2 regions of the Sphingomonas sanxanigenens DSM 19645 genome follow, and region 1 is predicted to be linked to the other one. Evidence: predicted binding sites of a transcription regulator. Region 1 holds the regulator's gene; the other holds the start of a gene.

Evidence for each region. Region 1 encodes LexA, which represses DNA repair genes until DNA is damaged. Its sites were predicted from a motif close to GTTCCNCNCTTGTTCT; they were not measured.
Region 2: the regulator LexA is predicted to act here: its motif matches at 1,941-1,956, upstream of recA (recombinase RecA).

What each region holds. Positions count from the first base shown of each region.
Region 1 covers NZ_CP006644.1:5,670,593-5,676,104, forward strand. Annotated here, with positions in the region: gene NX02_RS26040 (Fe2+-dependent dioxygenase) at 1-12, opposite strand, end outside; gene ligA (NAD-dependent DNA ligase LigA) at 88-2,205, opposite strand; gene maiA (maleylacetoacetate isomerase) at 2,254-2,880, opposite strand; gene lexA (transcriptional repressor LexA) at 3,006-3,692, opposite strand; gene NX02_RS26060 (molybdopterin molybdotransferase MoeA) at 3,750-4,931, opposite strand; gene moaC (cyclic pyranopterin monophosphate synthase MoaC) at 4,928-5,401, opposite strand; gene trpC (indole-3-glycerol phosphate synthase TrpC) at 5,398-5,512, opposite strand, start outside.
Region 2 covers NZ_CP006644.1:1,371,762-1,377,273, reverse strand. Annotated here, with positions in the region: gene trmFO (methylenetetrahydrofolate--tRNA-(uracil(54)-C(5))-methyltransferase (FADH(2)-oxidizing) TrmFO) at 1-694, shown strand, start outside; gene recA (recombinase RecA) at 796-1,866, opposite strand; gene NX02_RS06440 (response regulator) at 1,986-2,357, opposite strand; gene NX02_RS06435 (hybrid sensor histidine kinase/response regulator) at 2,470-4,863, opposite strand; gene NX02_RS06430 (DUF2062 domain-containing protein) at 4,937-5,509, opposite strand; gene smpB (SsrA-binding protein SmpB) at 5,509-5,512, opposite strand, start outside.

The DNA.
Region 1 (5,512 bases):
ATGGAGGATCATGCGGTGCTGATAACGGCTCGCAATAGGCGAGGCAATGGGCGGTTCCGCCCCATTGCATACCCCCGCGGCCCCGTTTCACCCCGCCGCGGCGACGATCTTTGCCCACTCCGCCTCGTCGATCACCTTGATACCGAGATCGCTCGCCTTCTTGAGCTTGGAGCCGGCGCCCGGCCCCGCGACGACGAGATCGGTCTTGGCGGAGACCGATCCCGAGACCTTCGCGCCCAGTGCCTCGGCTTGCGCCTTGGCCTCGTCGCGGCTCATCGTCTCCAGCGAGCCGGTGAACACCACGGTCTTGCCGCTGACTTCGGAGGCGCGCGTCTCGTGAATCACGTCCGCGGGGGTGAGGCCGGCGTCGCGCAGCGCGTCGATCACCTCGCGGTTGTGCGCCTCGTCGAAGAAATCGAGCAGCGCGTTGGCGACTTCGGGGCCGACGCCGGGGGTGTCGATCGCGGCGACGGTGGCCTTGTCGCGGCGGATCACGAACTTTCGCTCGGGTTCGGCCGGCGTCGGCTCCAGCCCGCTGCGTGCGGCGCGGGCGGCCTCGACCACGCCGAGGAACGCTTCGAACGAGCGGTAACGGCGCGCGAGGTCGCGTGCGGTGACGCCGCCGACGTGGCGGATGCCGAGCGCGAACAGCACGCGGTCGAGCGGTGCGTTGCGGCGGTCGTCGATCGCCTTCAGCAGATTATCGACCGAGGTTTCCGCCCATCGCTCCCGCTGCAGCAGTTCGTCACGCTTTTCGTGCAGGCGGAAGATGTCCGCCGGCGATTCGATCAGCCCGTCGCGGAAGAAGCTTTCGATCGTCGTTCCGCCGAGTCCCTCGATGTCGAGCGCGGCGCGCGACACGAAGTGGCGGAGCCGCTCGACGCGCTGCGCGGGGCAGATCAGCCCGCCGGTGCAGCGAATGTCGACCTCGCCCTCCTCGCGCACCGCATCCGAGCCACATTCGGGACACTGGGCGGGGAAGAGGAAGGCGAGACGCTCCTCGTCGCGGGTCAGCACCTCGACGACCTGGGGGATGACGTCGCCCGCGCGCTGGACGACGACGCGGTCGCCCGGCCGTGCGCCGAGCCGCTCGATCTCGTCGGCATTGTGCAGGGTCGCGTTGGTGACGACGACGCCGCCCACCGTCACCGGCTCCAGCCGCGCGACCGGGGTGAGCTTGCCGGTGCGGCCGACCTGGATGTCGATCGCACGCAGCGTCGTCTGCGCGCGCTCGGCGGGAAATTTGTGCGCGATCGCCCAGCGTGGTGCCTTGGCGACGAAGCCCAGCCGCTGCTGCCAGTCGAGCCGATCGACCTTGTAGACGACGCCGTCGATGTCGAACGGCAGGTCGGCGCGGCGCGCCTCGATGCGCCGGTAATGCGCGAGCGCCGCTTCCACCTGGACGCATTCGACGAGCAGGTCGCTCACCGGCAGCCCCCAGTTCTCGATCGCGCGCATCACGCCATGCTGGGTCTCGGCGGGCAGTGCGGACACTTCACCCCAGCCATGCGCCAGGAAGCGCAGCGGGCGGGCCGCGGTGATCGCCGCATCCTTCTGGCGCAGCGATCCGGCGGCGGCGTTGCGCGGATTGGCGAATTGCCGTGCCTTCGCGGGGTCGCCGGCCTCGGCCAGCAGGCGCGCGTTGAGCGCGGCGAAATCGGCCTTGGCCATGTAGACCTCGCCGCGGATCTCGAAGACGTCGGGCACACCGGCCGGCAACTGCTCCGGAATGTCGGATATGGTGCGGACGTTGGGGGTCACATCCTCGCCCACCTGGCCGTCGCCGCGCGTCGCCGCCAGCACCAGCCTGCCCTTCTCGTAGCGCAGCGAACAGGAGAGGCCGTCGATCTTGGGTTCGGCGGTCAGCGCGACGCGATCGCCCTCGCCGAGCGCGAGGAAGCGGCGGACGCGCAGCACGAATTCGATGACGTCGGCATCGTCGAACGCGTTCTCCAGGCTCAGCATCGCGCGCGCGTGCGTCACCTTGGCGAGCACGCCGGTCGCTTGGGCGCCGACCAGCCGCGAGGGCGAATCGCTGCGGACGAGGTGCGGAAATTCCGCCTCCAGCGCGGCGTTGCGCCGGATCAGGCCGTCATAATCGGCGTCGCTGATCTCTGGCGCGTCCTGATCATGGTACAGGCGGTTGTGGCGGGCGATCTCGCTGGCGAGATGGGCGAGTTCGGCGGCGGCTTCCTCGTCGGTCATGCCGACCCTCTCCCACCGGCGGCGCGGCGGATCAAGTATCTCGGAACGCTACTTGGCCTGATCCGGATGCGCCGCGGCGAATGCGTCGATCTCCTGCGCGGCGGCATCGATCCTGACGAGCGTGGGAAAATCGTCGAGCGGCAGTTCGAAGCGGCGGGCATTGTACATCTGCGGCACCAGGCAGACATCGGCCATATCGGGCGCGTCGCCGCCGAGGTAGCGGCCGGAACCGGTGGCCATGGCTTCCAGCGCGAGCAGACCCTCACGCAGCCAATGGCGATACCAGTCGTCGCGCGCGGCGTCGTCGACGCCGAATTCGCGCTTGAGATGCTTGAGCACGCGAAGATTGTTGAGCGGATGGATGTCGGCGACGATCGTCAGCGCCTGCGCCAGCGTCTTGGCGCGCCGGGCGGGATCCTTCGAGACCATCGGCGGGTCGGGATAGTTGGCGTCGAGATAGTCGATGATCGCAAGGCTCTGCGTCAGTTCGATCCCGTCGATCTCCAGGGTCGGCACGAAGCCCTGCGGGTTGCGCGCGAGATGCCCAGGCGCGCGCTGTTCGCTGGCCAGCAGATCGACCGCGACCCGCTCATAGGCGACGCCCTTGAGGTTCAGTGCGATGCGAACGCGATAGCTGGCAGATGAGCGCCAATAATCGAACAGGCGAATGGGCATCTTCTCTCCCCTTCTTTTCCTCCCTTTCAGGGGAGCGGTTGGGGTGAGGGTCTGTCGCCAGGTTCGGAGCAGCCGGTCATTCCCCACCCCAACCCCTCCCCTGAAGGGGAGGGGCTTAGTTGGCATCAATGATAGCGGCGCAGCAACCCGGCCAGCTTGCCCTGGATGCGCACCTGGTCCGGCGCGTAGCGTTGCGGATCATAGGCGCGGTTGGCCGGGTCGAGGCGGACCATCGAGCCTTCGCGGCGGAAATATTTGAGCGTCGCCTCGGCATCGTCGACCAGCGCCACGACGATCTCGCCATCGCGGGCGATGTCGGTGCGGCGGATCAGCGCATAGTCGCCGTCGAGAATGCCGGCCTCGACCATCGAATCCCCGGAGACTTCCAGCGCATAATGATCGCCGGTGCCGAGCAGGGCGGCGGGCACCGAGAGCATGCGGTCGCTCTCCATCGCCTCGATCGGCACGCCAGCGGCGATACGGCCGTGCAGCGGGATTTCGACCACGTCGTTCGCGGCAATCGGCACCGCGCGGGCCGGCGCCCTGGCGGGCGCGGCCACCGGGGCGGATGCCGCCGCAGCCGGCTTGCGCTCGGCGCGCTCGGGCATCTTGACGACTTCGAGCGCGCGGGCGCGGTTGGCCAGACGGCGGAGGAAGCCGCGCTCCTCGAGCGCGCTGATCAGGCGGTGGACACCCGATTTCGACTTCAGGTCCAGCGCTTCCTTCATCTCCTCGAACGAAGGCGACACGCCGGTTTCGGCGAGCCGGTCGTGGATGAAGCAGATCAGCTCATGCTGCTTGCGGGTCAACATCGCCAGCACCTTCCAAAGGAACGAATGGCGAACACGTAAAGCGCGGAACAAAAGGTGTCAAGCGAGCGGCAGAAAGAAGCACGACTCGCCGGTTTTTGCGGGTTCGGCGTGGGCTTCGCGAAAGATCAGCGCATCGGCGCGGGCGAGCGCGCGCATCGCCGCGCTGTCCTGGGTGGCGCTGGGAACCAGGCGGCCGTCGACGATGCGCGCGCGCACATATTCGGCGCGGTTGGCGGTTGCCGCCAGGTCGCCGCCGAGCACGCCGGGCAACGGCGTGGGCGCAGGCTGCGCGGCCCCGGACAGCGCCGCCACCAGGGGCACGAGGAAGAGGCGGGCGGTGACGAAGGCGGAGACCGGATTGCCAGGCAGCCCGAGCGCGACGGTGTTGCCGAGGCGTCCCGCCATCAGCGGCTTGCCCGGTTTCATCGCGATCCGCCAGAAGTCGATTTCGGCGCCGGCCGCGGCCAGCGCGGGGCGGACGAGGTCGTGATCGCCGACGGACGCGCCGCCGGTGGTGACGAGGATGTCGGCCTCGACGGCGCGAAAGGCGTCGGCCAGGACGTCGAGCCGGTCGGGAAGGATGCCGAGGTCGACGATCTCGACCGGCAATCCGGCGAGCAGCCCGCGCAGCATGGGGCCGTTGGAGGCGGGCAGGACGCCTTCGACCAGCGGCGCCCCGGGCAGCGCCAGTTCATCACCGGTCGCGACCATCGCCACGCGCACGCGGCGCCGGACGGGCAGGCGGCCATGCCCGCCCATCGCCGCGAGGCCGAGCTGCGCCGGGCCGAGGCGGATGCCGGCTTCGATCAGCATGTCGCCGGTAAGAAAGTCCGAACCGGCGCGGCGGATGTGGGCGCCCCGGCGCAACGGGCCTTCGCCGTCGAGCCACAGCGCGTCGCCCTCGCGCCGTGCCTCTTCCTGCAGCAACACGGTATCCGCGCCCGGCGGCAGCGCCGCACCGGTGAAGATGCGGGCCGCCTGGCCGGCGCCGACATCGCCGTCGAACGGGCGTCCCGCGGCGCTTTCGCCGATCACCGTCAGCTTGTCTTCGAGGTCGGCGAAGCGCAGTGCATAGCCGTCCATCGCGGAAAGGTCGCGCCACGGCTGGGTGCGCAGCGCGACGATCGGCTCGGCGGTCCAGCGGCCGGCGGCGTCATCGATGGCGACGCTTTCGATCGCAACCGGCGGTGCCAGCGCGAACAGCCGGGCCTGCGCCTCGCTGACCGGCAGCAGGCTCATGCGTCGGCGTGCCAGTCTCCGGACTTGCCGCCGCGCTTGGCGAGCAGCCGGATGCCCTCGATCCGCATCGCCTTGTCGAGCGCCTTGGCCATGTCGTAGACGGTCAGCAGCGCGACCGAGACCGCGGTCAGCGCTTCCATCTCGACGCCGGTCTGCGCGGCGATGCGCGCGGTGGCGGTGGCGGCGACGCCTTCTTCGGTGACGTTCAGGTCGATCTCCACCGATGACAGCGGCAGCGGATGGCACAGCGGGATGAGATTGCTGGTCTGCTTGGCGGCCATGATCCCGGCGACGCGTGCGACCGCGAGCACATCGCCCTTCTTGACCAGCCCGTCGCGGATCGCGTCGCGCGCCATCGCGCTCATCAGGATGCGGCCCTCGGCGACCGCCTCGCGCGTGGTGACCGCCTTCGCCGAGACATCGACCATCCGCGCCGCGCCATCGGCGTCGAGATGGGTGAGGCCGCTCATCCGACGATCAGCGCGCGCGTCGCCGCCTCGACATCGTCCTGCCGCATCAGCGCCTCGCCGACGAGGAAGCAGCGGACGCCGCGCGCCGCCATCGCATCGAGATCGGCCTTG
Region 2 (5,512 bases), 1.9 Mb from region 1:
TCTGCTGGAAGGCGAGAAGAGCGCGTTCAAGGAATGGGAGAAGGACACGCCCTATTTCGACGGCTGCATGCCGATCGAGGTGATGGCGGAGCGCGGCCCCGAGACGCTGCGCCACGGTCCCATGAAGCCGGTGGGGCTCGACGATCCGCGCACCGGGCGCTGGCCGCACGCGGTCGTCCAGCTTCGGCAGGACAATGCGCTGGGCACGTTGTGGAACATCGTCGGCTTCCAGACCAAGCTGAAGCATGCCGAGCAGGTGCGGCTGTTCCGTACCATCCCCGGTCTCGAGAACGCCCAGTTCGCGCGGCTGGGCGGGCTGCACCGCAACACCTTCATCCAGAGCCCCAGGCTGCTCGACGGCGAGTTGCGGCTGCGCTCGCGCCCCAACATCCGCTTCGCGGGCCAGATCACCGGCTGCGAGGGCTATGTCGAATCCGCCGCGGTGGGGATGCTCGCGGGGCGTTTCCTGGCCGCCGAACTGGCAGGCACCACGCTCAGCACGCCGCCGGCCACGACCGCGCTGGGCGCGCTGCTGGGGCACATCACCGGCGGCGCGGCGGCGGAGACCTTCCAGCCGATGAACGTCAATTTCGGGCTGTTCCCACCGGTCGAGGGCAAGAAGCGCAAGGTCGATCGCAAGATGCAATATACTGCACGCGCCCGCGCCGACCTCGAAAGCTGGCTGGCGGCCTGACGCTCGCGCCCCGCCCGGTATACGACAAGGCCCGCCGCGTCCGGTGACGCGACGGGCCTCGGGTGCTTGAAACGGGGTTCGTGTCCCGGGCCTCGTCAGGCTCAGAGATCGTCGTCCGCCTCGGGTCCCACCATCATCTCTTCCGCCACCTTCTCGGTGCGGCTGCGGATCGCCTTTTCCAGGCGCGCCATCACTTCGGGATTGTCGCGCAGATAGGTCTTCGCATTTTCGCGGCCCTGGCCGATCCGGATCGAATCATAGGAGAACCACGAACCGGACTTCTCGACGAGGCCGGCCTTCACGCCGATGTCGAGCACTTCGCCGGTCTTGGAGACGCCCTCGCCATACATGATGTCGAATTCGACCTGCTTGAACGGCGGCGCCACCTTGTTCTTCACCACCTTCACGCGGGTGGTGTTGCCGACGATTTCGTCGCGATCCTTGATCTGGCCGGTGCGGCGGATGTCGAGGCGGACCGACGCGTAGAATTTCAGCGCATTGCCGCCCGTCGTCGTCTCGGGGCTGCCATACATCACGCCGATCTTCATGCGGATCTGGTTGATGAAGATCACCGTGCAGCGCGAGCGGCTGATCGAACCGGTGATCTTGCGCAGCGCCTGGCTCATCAGGCGGGCCTGCAGGCCGACATGGCTGTCCCCCATCTCGCCCTCGATTTCGGCGCGCGGCACCAGCGCCGCCACCGAGTCGATCACCAGCACGTCGATCGCGTTGGAGCGCACCAGCGTGTCGGTGATCTCCAGCGCCTGCTCCCCGGTATCGGGCTGGCTGACGATCAGCTCGTCGATGTCGACGCCCAGCTTCTTGGCATAGCCCGGATCGAGCGCATGTTCGGCATCGATGAAGGCGGCGGTGCCGCCGATCTTCTGCGCCTCGGCGATCGCGTGGAGCGCCAGCGTGGTCTTGCCCGACGATTCGGGGCCGAAGATCTCGATGATGCGCCCGCGCGGCAAGCCGCCGATGCCGAGCGCGATATCCAGCCCCAGCGATCCGGTGGAAACCGATTCGATCTCGATCTTTTCGCGGCTGCCCAGCTTCATCGCCGAGCCCTTGCCGAAGGCGCGATCGATCTGCGCCAATGCTGCTTCGAGTGCTTTCTGCCTGTCCATATTTCCCGCCGAATCCGCGCCGATGACCCGAAGTTGCGCTGCCATGGGCCAAGCCTCCCGTAGTCGCTCCGCGCGAACCGTTCAACGCGGTGGCAACCTAGTATCCGATTTGTTCTACCGGAACAAGAGGAGAACTTTCAGGGAAAATGCGGGCTCCGCGCCGGTCAGCCCTCCCCGGGCTGATGCTGCCGGAGCTGGTTCAGCGCCCGCTCGACCGAATCGATCGTGAAGGGCTTCGCCAGAACCGGCGCGGCGCGATGCGCCATCGGCGTCTCACCAACGACGCCGCCGGTCGCGAGCAGGAAGGGCCGCCCGGCATCGGCGAGCGCATCCGCCACCGGCCAGCACGCCTCGCCGCGCAGGTGCACGTCGAGGATCGCGGCGTCGAAGGTCGCGCCGTCGACCTGGCTCATCGCGTCCGAAACCGTATCCGCCGTGCCGGCGACGCGATGGCCGAGCGCTTCGAGGAAATCTTCGAGCATCATCGCGATCAGCGGTTCGTCCTCGATGATCAAAAACGTCTGGGAGGTGGCCATCATGCCTCTTTTTTGTTGGCGACCGTCGTTACGGCCCCGCGCACTATAGATCGGAACGATTTCGACTTCCTTAATCTGAATTATATTTCGTTCCGGCTGCGCGACGGCCCCGTCAAGCCCCCAGCCGCTCGCGGGTCGCCTCGGCAAGCTGCTGCATCGAGAAGGGCTTCGCCAGGAAGCCGACATTGGCGATGTCGATCGAGCGGCGCAGCTGTTCCTCGGCATAGCCCGACATGAACAGGATCGGCAGATCGGGCATCCGCCGGCGCGCATGGTTGACCAGCGTCGGCCCGTCCATCGCCGGCATCACCACGTCCGAGATCAGCAGGTCGATAGGGTCGCCGCGATCGAGGATCTCCAGCGCTTCCTCGCCATTTTCCGCCGTCAGCACCGTATAGCCATGCCGGGCGAGCGCCCGTTCGGTGACGCTGCGCACCATCTCCTCATCCTCCACCAGCAGCACGGTGCCGCTGCCCCACAGCTCGCCCAGCCGCTGCCGCGGTGCCTGCCGTGCGTCGCCGCCGGCCTCGACCCTGTGGACGGGCAGGTAGATCACGAATTCGGTGCCCTGCCCCGGCCGGCTGTCCGCGAAGATCGAACCGCCCGATTGCTTGACGATGCCATAGACGGTGGAGAGCCCCAGCCCCGTGCCCTTGCCGACCTCCTTGGTGGTGAAGAAGGGCTCGAAGATCTTGGGCAGGATCTCGGGCGGGATGCCGGTGCCGGTGTCGGCCACGCTGAACGCGGTGTAGTCGGCCACCGGCAGCATGTCGGTCGCCATGCGGCGCACCTCGGCGGCGGAGACCGCGAAGGTCTGGATCGTCAGCGTGCCGCCGCCCCGCGGCAGCATCGCGTCGCGCGCGTTGACCGCTAGGTTGACGATCACCTGCTCGAGCTGCCCCGGATCGGCGCGCACCGGCCCCAGGTCGCGGCCATGCTTCACGACGAGCGTGACCGTTTCGCCCAGCAGCCGCTTGAGGAGGTTGGAGACCTCCGAGATCGTATCGGGCAGCTGCAGGGTCTGCGGCCGCAGCGTCTGCTGCCGCGAGAAGGCGAGCAGCTGGCGTGTCAGGCTGGCCGCGCGGTTGGAATTGGCCTTGATCTGCTGGATGTCGTCATAATCGCTGTCGCCCGGCGTGTGGCGCATCAGCATCAGATCGCAATGGCCGATGATCGCGGTCAGCACATTGTTGAAATCATGCGCGACGCCGCCGGCGAGCTGGCCCACCGCCTGCATCTTGGTGGCCTGCGCAACCTGGCGCTTGAGCCGCGATTCCTCGCTGCTGTCCTTCAGGCTGAGCAACACCGCGGCATCGCCGAGGCTCCGCGCGCCGGCGATGGTCAGCGCCACCGGCTCATCGGGCAAATGCGCCAGACGCACCGCGACGTCGCCGGACAGCGCACGCCCGCTGGCGAAGCGGTGGACCGCGTCGGCGACCGCCGCCTTGTCCTCACGGACGACGAGATCGCCCGGATAGAGCGGCGGGCTGGCCGGATCGATTCCCGCCGCCTGCACGAAGGCCTCGTTGAAGAACAGGAAGCGGCCGTCGCGGTCGGCGAGCGCGAGGCCCATCGGCAGCATCGTCAGCAGGGTCTGGATGTGGCCCGAAGCGGCGCCTGCATTGGCGCCGCCGCCCGCCGGATCGTCGATCAGCAGCAGCAGGGTGGCGCCTTCCTCCACGCCCAGCGGCACCTGGATCATCCGCAGCGGCACGCCCTGCGCGCCCTCCCGCGCGAAACGGATCGATCCGCCGCGGTCGGCGGTCAGCAGGGGAACGAAATCGGCACCGGTCAGAGACGCGTCGGCGCGCCGCTCCGCGCGGGTCGCAAAGGCGGGATTGGCGGCGAGGATGCGTCCCTCGCCATCCACGATCACCGCCATCACCCCGGCGTCGCCCAGCCGCTGCCCCCCCTCGCCCCCGACCAGCACCCGCGCCTGCCCGGCAAGGTCATGGGCGCCGGCGCTGCGGCTGAAGCGCCAGACGAGATGATCCTCGGCCGCCCCCGCGCGCTGCACATCGACGCCGATCGCGCCGCCGTCATGGCGGAAGGGTGCGGCGGCACCGGCGCCGTCGCGCCATGCCGAACGGCCCGCGGCGGTGAGCCGTTCGACCACCGCCTCGTCCACCGGCAATCCCGGGGGCGTTTCCAGCCCGGGGAACCAGCGGCCGAACATGTCGCTGGCACAGACCAGCCGCCCGGCGCGATCGGTGATGGCGACGGCCGCGCCCGCGGCGTCGGCGGCGGCGCGCACCAGCGCCCAGTCGGCGATCACGACCTCTTCGGGAATGCTGGGATGAAGCCGCCCGAACAGCCAGACGAGCGTGGCGCCGGCGATCACCAGCGCCGCCATGCCCGCGCCCAGGCGCCAGTCGCCCACCGCCCAGCCGATCAGCGCGGCGGAGCCGAGCGCCCCTGCCCCGACCGCCGCGAGCGTCAGGCCATCGGCGCCTGGCCGTTCGGCGAACGGCGCAGTGCGGGCAGGATCGGACGGGGGCGGGGCCATGCGGGTCATGAGCCTTCGGCCGCGCGCGACGGCCAGTCAATATGCCGCCCGCCCAAAAGCCGCGGCGCGGCGCTCAATGCCCGCGGATCAGCCGGAAATGCGCGCGCCGGTTCCATTTGCGGCCGACCCACAGCCGCCACGCGAGCACCGCGACCAGATAGCCGACCAGCGCCGACATCAGCGAGATCAGCGCGAGGCCGAACAGCAGCGCGGGCGCGGCCTCCGAAACCAGCCATGCCGCCCATTGGCCGATCGAGGCGCCATGATCGATCAGATACATCAGCCGACCCACGTCGGCGCCGACATCGAGGATCAGGTTGCCGAGATAGACCGAGGCGGCAAGGATCAACGGCGTCGTCAGCGGGTTGGACAGGAAGGTCATCGCAGCGGCGATCGGGATGTTCGCGCGAAACGGCAGCGCCAGCAGCGCCGCCCCGGCGATCTGCACGCCCGGGATCAGCAGGAAGATGCCGACGAGCAGGCCGAGCGCCACGCCGCGCGGCACCGAACGGCGGGTAAAGCGCCACAGTTCGGGCGCGAGCACGCGATGGGCGAAGGGCCGGAAGAAGCGGTTCTTCTCGAAGCTTTCGCGGGTCGGCGCGTTGCGGTTGACCCACGCGAAGAAGCCGCCGCTCTCCTGGCGCATTAC